DNA from 2 places in the Lysinibacillus sp. FSL M8-0337 genome. Region 2 is predicted to be linked to the other one. Evidence: predicted binding sites of a transcription regulator. Region 2 holds the regulator's gene; the other holds the start of a gene.
The links. Region 2 encodes LexA, which represses DNA repair genes until DNA is damaged. Its sites were predicted from a motif close to CGAACATATGTTCG; they were not measured.

Region 1: parE (DNA topoisomerase IV subunit B) is a predicted target of LexA. The motif match lies at 1,955-1,968, and genes of this name have one in related genera.

The regions. Positions count from the first base shown of each region.
Region 1 is NZ_CP151996.1:2,161,736-2,166,176, reverse strand. Features, by position in the region: gene parE (DNA topoisomerase IV subunit B) at 1-1,935, opposite strand, end outside; gene plsY (glycerol-3-phosphate 1-O-acyltransferase PlsY) at 2,591-3,193, shown strand; gene MKY08_RS10260 (HesB/YadR/YfhF family protein) at 3,213-3,503, shown strand; gene MKY08_RS10255 (spore germination protein) at 3,649-4,441, shown strand, end outside.
Region 2 is NZ_CP151996.1:1,258,322-1,262,762, reverse strand. Features, by position in the region: gene MKY08_RS05680 (DUF896 domain-containing protein) at 50-283, opposite strand; gene MKY08_RS05675 (GNAT family N-acetyltransferase) at 457-969, shown strand; gene MKY08_RS05670 (recombinase family protein) at 1,031-1,681, opposite strand; gene MKY08_RS05665 (LysM peptidoglycan-binding domain-containing protein) at 1,681-1,995, opposite strand; gene lexA (transcriptional repressor LexA) at 2,162-2,779, shown strand; gene MKY08_RS05655 (gamma-glutamyl-gamma-aminobutyrate hydrolase family protein) at 2,821-3,543, opposite strand; gene MKY08_RS05650 (A24 family peptidase) at 3,560-4,312, opposite strand.

The DNA.
Region 1 (4,441 bases), 900 kb from region 2:
AATATTCGAATCATCCTCCATGCCGAAGTTAACATTTGCTTCGATCCATTTACGGCGCGGTTCTACCTTATCGCCCATTAACGTTGTCACGCGACGCTCAGCACGTGCTCCATCCTCAATCGTGACACGAATTAACGTACGTGTCTCTGGGTTCATCGTTGTATCCCATAGTTGGTCAGCATTCATCTCACCAAGTCCTTTATAACGTTGTAGGATATAGCCTTTCCCCACTTTTTTAATGGCTTTTTGTAAATCATTTTCGGTCCAAGCATATTCAATGACCTCTTTTTTCCCTACACCCTTAGATACTTTATAAAGTGGTGGCAACGCAATAAATACTTTGCCAGCCTCAATTAATGGGCGCATATAACGATAGAAGAATGTTAATAGTAGCACCTGAATATGTGCGCCATCCGTATCAGCATCGGTCATAATGACCACTTTATCGTAGGCTGAATCTTCTACTGAGAACTCCGCTCCGACTCCAGCACCAATAGCATGAATAATCGTGGAAATTTCCTCATTTTTCATAATATCTTGGAGCTTCGCTTTTTCGGTATTAATGACTTTACCGCGCAATGGTAAAATCGCCTGAAACGTACGATCTCGCCCTTGTTTCGCTGAACCGCCAGCAGAATCACCTTCGACTAAATATAATTCGTTTTTCGCAGCATTACGAGATTGTGCAGGTGTTAGCTTTCCTGAAAGAATCGTACTTCCTTTTTTACTTTTCTTCCCGTTACGAGCATCTTCGCGTGCTTTTCGCGCCGCTTCACGTACTTGTTGAGCACGAATCGCTTTTCGAACAAGCGATGCAGACAATTCCGCATTTTCTTCTAGCACATATAAAATTTGCTCAGAGACAACGCTATCGACTGCCGAACGCGCTTCACTTGTACCGAGCTTTCCTTTCGTTTGCCCTTCAAATTGTAATAAATGTTCAGGAATACGGACAGAAACGATTGCCGCTAAACCTTCGCGAATATCTGTCCCTTCTAGATTTTTATCTTTATCTTTTAGTAAGCCTATTTTCCGTGCATATTCATTGAAAACTCGTGTCAAGGCAGCTTTTGCACCGGTTTCATGTGTACCACCATCACGTGTACGGACGTTATTTACAAACGATAAGATCGTTTCTGAATAACCATCGTTGAATTGGAAGGCAAATTCAACTTCGATATCGTCTTGCTCGCCCTCTACATATTTGACAGGATGAAGGACATCTTTTTCCTCATTCAAATACGCAACGAAAGCTTCAATGCCGTTTTCGTAAAAGAAAACATCACCTTTGCCTTCCTCGCGTTGATCAATTAACTCAATTTTTAATCCTTTTAATAAAAATGCAGACTCACGTAAACGTTCTGCAAGTGTATCATAATTGAATTTAGTGACGGAGAAGATTGTGTCATCTGGTAGGAAATGGACAAGTGTTCCTGTTTGCTTTGTCTGACCAATTTCTTCTAGAGTCGTCACAGGATGTCCGCCGTTTTCAAAACGCTGTTTATATTTTTTCCCATCGCGATGAATCGTCACTTCTAAAAATGTCGATAAGGCATTAACAACGGACGAGCCAACACCGTGTAAGCCGCCACTCGTTTTATAGCCGCCTTGTCCAAATTTACCACCTGCATGTAAAACTGTGAAAATAATTTCAGGGGTAGGTTTGCCCATTTTATGCATACCCGTTGGCATTCCACGTCCAAAATCTCGAACGCTTAAACTTTGATCTTTATGAATTGTGACAATGATATGAGAACCAAAGCCAGCAAGTGCTTCATCCACCGCATTATCTACGATTTCATATACAAGGTGATGAAGTCCTCTGCCATCTGTGGAACCGATATACATGCCGGGTCGCTTTCGCACCGCTTCTAATCCTTCTAATACTTGAATTGCGTCATCATTATAGACGCTAGGTGACTGTTTATTCGCCAAAAGATTCCCCTCCAAAAAACAAACGCATGTTCTGATTACGTTCTCATCCTAATAATAATAGCATTTCCTGTCAATAGCTAGTGACAGATATATATAATTTTTAATTTCGCTACAACGTAATTGCTTCTATGAACTATGTTTAGAGGCCAATCAAGGGTAGGCTACTGTCATGAATGTCAGCAAATATTATAAGCTTACTGCCTTGACTACCAAACAAAATCCACAACAACTGTAGGAGGCGCTATCTTCACTAAAGTGAGCATTGAACGCCTTCTAATTACTGAACACTCCAGCATACCAAAAACATCAGTGGTAGGCTTTTTTGTTGAGTGATGATTTTTAATAGCTTCACAAGAGAAATTACAGATAGACTTCTATTCTACCAAAGGAATGTGTGATTGACAAAATTGCCATTTTACCTATATTTTAAGAAAGCGCTTAGGTATTAATACAATACTAGTTCCGAATAACCGTACATAAGCTATTATAAGCCTGTGACTTTTGAAATCATAAAGTACTATTTCCTTTTGTATTGAATTCAAGGCTCATGATGAAATCTCCTTCATATCATTGTAGATTAAAGAGAAAAAGTGTAAAATACTTGTTACAAACTATTAGTACCAAGTGTTATTATTTGGATGAAAGGAGTCCACCTATGTTAAACGGACTTATTATTTTATGTGCCTATCTTATCGGCTCTATACCTTCCGGGTTATGGATTGGCAAAATATTTTACAAAACAGATATTCGCGAGCATGGTAGCGGCAATTTAGGGGCTACCAATACTTTCCGTATATTAGGGAAAAAAGCGGGTTTAGTGGTGACGGTTATGGATGTTTTAAAAGGCACAGCAGCCGTGTTACTAGTGACACTACCAGTATTTGCTGATGTCACAATTCACTCACTTATTCTAGGGCTTGTTGCGGTCATTGGACATATGTTCCCTATCTTTGCAAGTTTCCGTGGCGGTAAAGCGGTTGCCACTTCAGCGGGCGTCCTTCTAGGCTATTCTTGGCCTTTATTCATTTTACTATTCATCACTTTTATCGTAACATTAAAGCTCACGAAAATTGTCAGCCTCACATCAATGATTGCGGCACTTGTAGCATTAATCTATTCGATAATCTATTTTTTTGTGACAGGCGATTTTGCATTAGGGATTTTAGTAGCCTTTTTATTTACCTTTATCATTTATCGACACCGAGCAAATATTTCGCGCATTAAAAATGGCACGGAGCCAAAAGTTAAATGGCTTTAAAAACGAAAGGAGTTCTCGCATGAATATCGCATTGACAGCGCAAGCTTTACAATGGTTTAAAAATGAAATGGAAGTCGAAAAAGGTGATTCAATTCGCTTTTACGCTAGATATGGCGGCTCAAGTCCCTTTCATGAAGGTTTTTCCCTAGGGATGACACGTGAAGAACCAATTGAGATAGGCGTTCAAACAGTAGTAGACGATGTAACATACTATATTGACGAAAAAGATCTATGGTTTTTTAACGATTATAACTTACACGTTGATGTAGACGAACAACTTCACGAATTAAAGTATGACTATATAAAATAACACAGTATTTCCTTTCTCTATTGAAAGGAAATACTGTTTTTTTATTTCAAGACTAAACCATCTTAAGTTTTCTCGGTTTGGTTTAGCTATTCGCAAAATTGACCATCCTCATACTAGTCAATCTATACTCTGAGGAGGAATATAAATGCCCGTTTCAGAAAACAACAATACCTCCCAACAGCAAAATCCAGCAACGAATTTACTGCACACTTCTCTTTCAGAAAATATTTTTACCATCAAAGAAGCACTTGGTCATAGTAATGATGTGATTATTCGTGAAATGATTATCGACAAACTTGATTGTTTGGCCATCGCTATTATTAACATTGATGGCATATCCGACAAAACGGTAATTACGGATTTTATACTAGAAAATCTACTGTTTGAAATTGACAACGAACCGGAAAATACAATTGACAACATAAACGACTATATGAAAAAACAATGTTTAGCGGTAGGTGATGTGAAAGATCTTTATGATTTTACCGCGTTATTTACGTCCATTTTAAATGGTGAGACCGTCATTGTCATAGAAGGGCAATCCGTGGCAATTGCGACAGATACTAAAAGCGCAAAAGATCGAGCCGTCACCGAGCCACAAACAGAATCTGTGATTAGAGGGCCCAGAGAGTCTTTTACGGAAACATTACGGACCAACACAGCACTCATTCGTCGTAAAATAAAAAGTCCTAATCTTTGGATAAAATCTCGGGTCATAGGAGAGGTAACCCAAACAGATGTAGCTGTTATGTATATCAATGGCATAGCAAATGACAAAATTGTACAAGAGGTGCTTGACCGCCTAGATAAAATTAAAATTGATGGCGTATTAGAAACTGGATATTTAGAGGATTTTATTCAGGACTCGAAATTTTCCATATTTCCAATGGTTTATAATACAGAACGCCCAGATGTTATTGCCGGTGAATTATTAGAAG
Region 2 (4,441 bases):
ATGTCCACGCGAAATGCATTTGCTTACATCCTGTATGAAATGTGTCATATTAATTTAGAAATTTATTTTTTTTCGCTTGTTTTACCTTCTCAGGCGTTACGTCATTACCTTCTTGATCGACAACTTTAACATTTTCAATTGTATTGCGCATTGTTGCTCTAAATGTATCTAAATATTCTTTGCGAAGGGACGTACGCTCTTTCGCTTCCTCCTCTGTTAAACTGCCCGCTTTGGCTTTTGCTGCTAGTTCATTAATGCGATTAATTTTTTCTTTGGATAACATCGTTACACACCTTTCAATACCTTGATGACTTCAGTATGCAAAGTATAGCATGCTTTCCCTTAAAATGCAGTTATACCAACCCTTAATCACACACCTTAGCCATAATTTACATGACTTCCAAATGTTAGTCGTGTATAACTATTAATAATGAATACTTATTGGGGGGAAATAATGTGAACATTACAACACAGCGATTACATATCCGAAAATTTGAAATACAAGATTGGCGGGCTGTTGTTAACTATATGTCCGATCAAACAGTGATGCACTATATGCCAGAAGGCGTTTTAACTGCAGAACAAGTGCAAAAATTTATTTCCGATAATCGTGACGAAGCAAAGCATTTTGCCATTGTTTTACGTGAGCAGTCACAAGTTATCGGTCATCTCGTATTCCATCCTTACTTTGGCGAGCATACATATGAAATTGGCTGGGTGTTAAATCCTGCATATTATCGTAAAGGCTATGCGTCAGAGGCAGCACAAGCCCTATTAAATTATGGCTTCACGAAAATGAAGCTTCATCGCATCATCGCCACATGTCAGCCCGAAAATATTGCATCCTATCGTGTTATGGAAAAAATCGGTATGCGTCGTGAAGGATTTTTCAAAAAATGTATACCTTATGGTGACGATTGGTGGGATGAGTACTATTACGCTATTTTGCAGGAAGAATGGCAAAGTTGAGCTCTCTACTACCCTTCAAGACTAGAATAAAAAAAGACTAGCAGTGCAAATTATTTGCCTGCTAATCTTTCTTGTGTTCTTGATAGCGCCTATGTACGGTTGCTTTACTAACTTCGAAGCCGAGACCTCTCATTGTCATTGCAATTTCTTCAAAAGTAAAGCCTCGGTTTCGCAACTTCACAATTTCTTCTATCGGTACTTCCTTGCGCTCCTGACCATTTGGATTGCCACGATTGGACAAGTTATTTTCTGGACGATAGCCATTTTCTACTGCTCGACGCATACCGCGGCGAATTTTCGCATTATGAATTTTACGCTGATACTCCTCTACAATCGCTAATATTTCAAGCAACATCGTGTCCATCTCATTTAATTGGACAGGCCCCGCATCACGCATCGAAAAAACATCTGTTTCTGTTTTTTGCAATAAATGGAGTACAGCCATTCGGGCATTCCCACGCCCTAAACGTGTTTCATCTTGTACAAATAATGCTTGAATTTCGTTTTCTTTAATAAAATCGAGCATCTCAAGTAAACCTTCGCGTTCCACATCATACCCACTATGTTTGTCCTGAAAAACCTGTATCACTTCATAGTTTTGTTCCTTTGCATAACGCAGCAATTCTTCTTGTTGTCGTTCTAATGAAGAACTTTGGGTCTCTTTTTCCGTGCTCACCCGGCAGTAAAGTACAGCCGTTCGTTTTTTATTCATCATTTTCCACTTCTCGCAATTTCAATAGAATTGGTGGGCTTCGTATTGTCACCCACTACTGGTATAACGAGCGATTTCCCTGCAACAATATTAACGCTATGTAATTCGTTCTCGGCTTTCACTAGTTTAATCCAGTCATCCGTACCCATTTTACCACGGTATTGTTCGGCTAACGACCATAAGCTATCGCCATGCTCTATATGAATTTCAGTGTACGTAATATCTCCAGGATCAGTTATAAAAAGATAACTTGCAAATAATAAAATTACGCCCAATAAAATTGAAATATGTGTATTTTTTTTAAACCAATCCATGCATCATATCCCCTTTTTTAGAATGTTTGTTCGGAATGTATGTTCTTATAATAAAGCGAACAAACGTTTTTGTCAAACACTTTTCGAACCTATGTTTGCATAAGTGTTCGCATTCTGCTATACTATCTAGTAAGAAGAATGATATGAAAAAAAGAGGTGAGCAATCATGAAAAAAGTTTCGAAAAGACAAGAAGACATACTGGCGTTTATCAAAGAAGAAGTACGCGCAAAGGGCTATCCACCATCTGTACGTGAGATTGGTGAAGCAGTTGGACTTGCATCAAGCTCAACAGTTCATGGACATTTAGCTCGTTTAGAGCAAAAAGGCTTTATTCGACGAGATCCTACTAAACCGCGTGCAATTGAAATTTTAGAGCCTGAGGATTCAATTCAAAAGCAAAGTGTTATCCATGTACCACTTGTAGGGAAGGTTACTGCTGGATCACCAATTACAGCGATTGAAAATATCGACGAATATTTCCCTTTACCGGATATTTACGGGACAAGCGAAGATCAGTTATTTATGTTAGAAATCATGGGTGAATCGATGATTGAGGCAGGAATTTTTGACGGGGACTTAGTCATCGTCAAGCAAAAAGCTACAGCCGATAACGGTGATATCGTCGTAGCCATGACCGAAGAAGATGAAGCAACTGTCAAACGCTTCTTTAAAGAAAAAAATCATTTCCGCTTACAACCAGAAAACGCTACAATGGAACCGATTATTGTAGACCAAGTTTCGATTTTAGGACAAGTTGTCGGCTTATATCGCCGTGTACATTAATGCATTCTTATACTAATTCCACGACAAAAGAGAAGCATTCACTATGCTTCTCTTTTATATAACATGCTCGCTTTAACGAAAGCTGAAAAAAGTTTTTGCGCAGCAATATCTCCTACAATTGCCTGTTCTTCTGGGTGCCACTGAACTGCCAGACAAAACGGAAATTCTTCATGGACCACTGCTTCGACTAGACCGTCACTCGATTTTGCTGCAACGACTAGCTTCTCCGCTAAGACATTTACTGCTTGATGATGAAAGGAATTAACAGCAATTTTTTCTTCTTCAATAATTGTTTTTAACAATGTATGGGGTGTTATGTGAACATAATGTGTGGCAACACCACGAGCCGCTTGTTGTGCATGTTTTAGCAGCTTACTACTATGATATTCACTATCAACATCTTGGTATAACGTTCCACCCAATGCAACATTGAGCATTTGAATACCACGACAAATTCCGAATATCGGCATTTTCCTTGTAAAGGCTGCGTTAAGTAAAGCCAGCTCCACCTTATCTCTTTCTGGGTGTATCTGTCCTAGCTTTGGCAAAGGTTCAGCACCAAATTCAAATGGATGAACATCGTGCCCACCCGATAAAAGTAAACCATCCGTTAACGATAGAATTTGTGCCGCATCTTCCTCTACCCCCAGCGGAATAATAAGTGGGATGCCACCAGCTTCAATAATGCTATTGCTATAGGCTACATTTAATCTCGATGATAAATCGTCTTCCGCAAACGCCGTTATACCTATAATTGGTTTCATCTATCTATCTCCTTCCTTACCATAATCCTACATACCACTGTACTATGACATTTCCATAGAAATAAACTATAACCGCCGCTAGTGCGATGGAAGGGCCAAATGGAATCGGCGTTTTTCTACCTTGCTGCCGCACTTGAAGCACAATTATACCGACAACCATTCCAATGAAGGCTGCTATAAATAATGTCAATAGTGTGTTGATTGTCCCTAATACAAGGCCAAGTAAAAAGAATAATTTTATGTCGCCGCCACCTATCCCGCCACGCGACACAACTGCGATACTATATAATATGCCAAAGCCAAAGACAGCACCTACAATACTATCCCACCACGGCGTTAAAGGTGCTAGCATACGCCCAATCACTAATAATGGCAAAAAGCACAAGAGCACTTTATCCGGCATAAGCATATAGGCAATATCCGATACAACAACAATCACCAATAATGAAATTAATAATAAAGCTACGATAAATTCTTCACTAAATCCAAATTGCCAATACGAAAAGGTAAATAATATCCCTGTTAACAGCTCCATTAGCGGATAAATCCATGAAATTTTTTGCCCGCAGCTACGACATTTGCCTCTTAAAACTATATAGGACAATACCGGTATTAAATCTTTAGGCGTCAATTGCCTCTGACAGGTCGTACAGTGTGATGGTGGTTGGATTAGCGACTCCTTCATCGGCACACGTAAGCCTACCACATTAAAAAAAGAACCAAATACAAGCCCAAATACGAATACAAGTATTGTATAAGCCATTTCCATTTTTATTACCTCCTAAACTAACATAGCGCTTATTGTCCATTATCAAAAGGTTGTGACCTCGACGGTCGCGGAAATAGTAAACTCTACATTTTTCTGGTGTTTCTGACTCGTGTTTGAATTCAATACAAG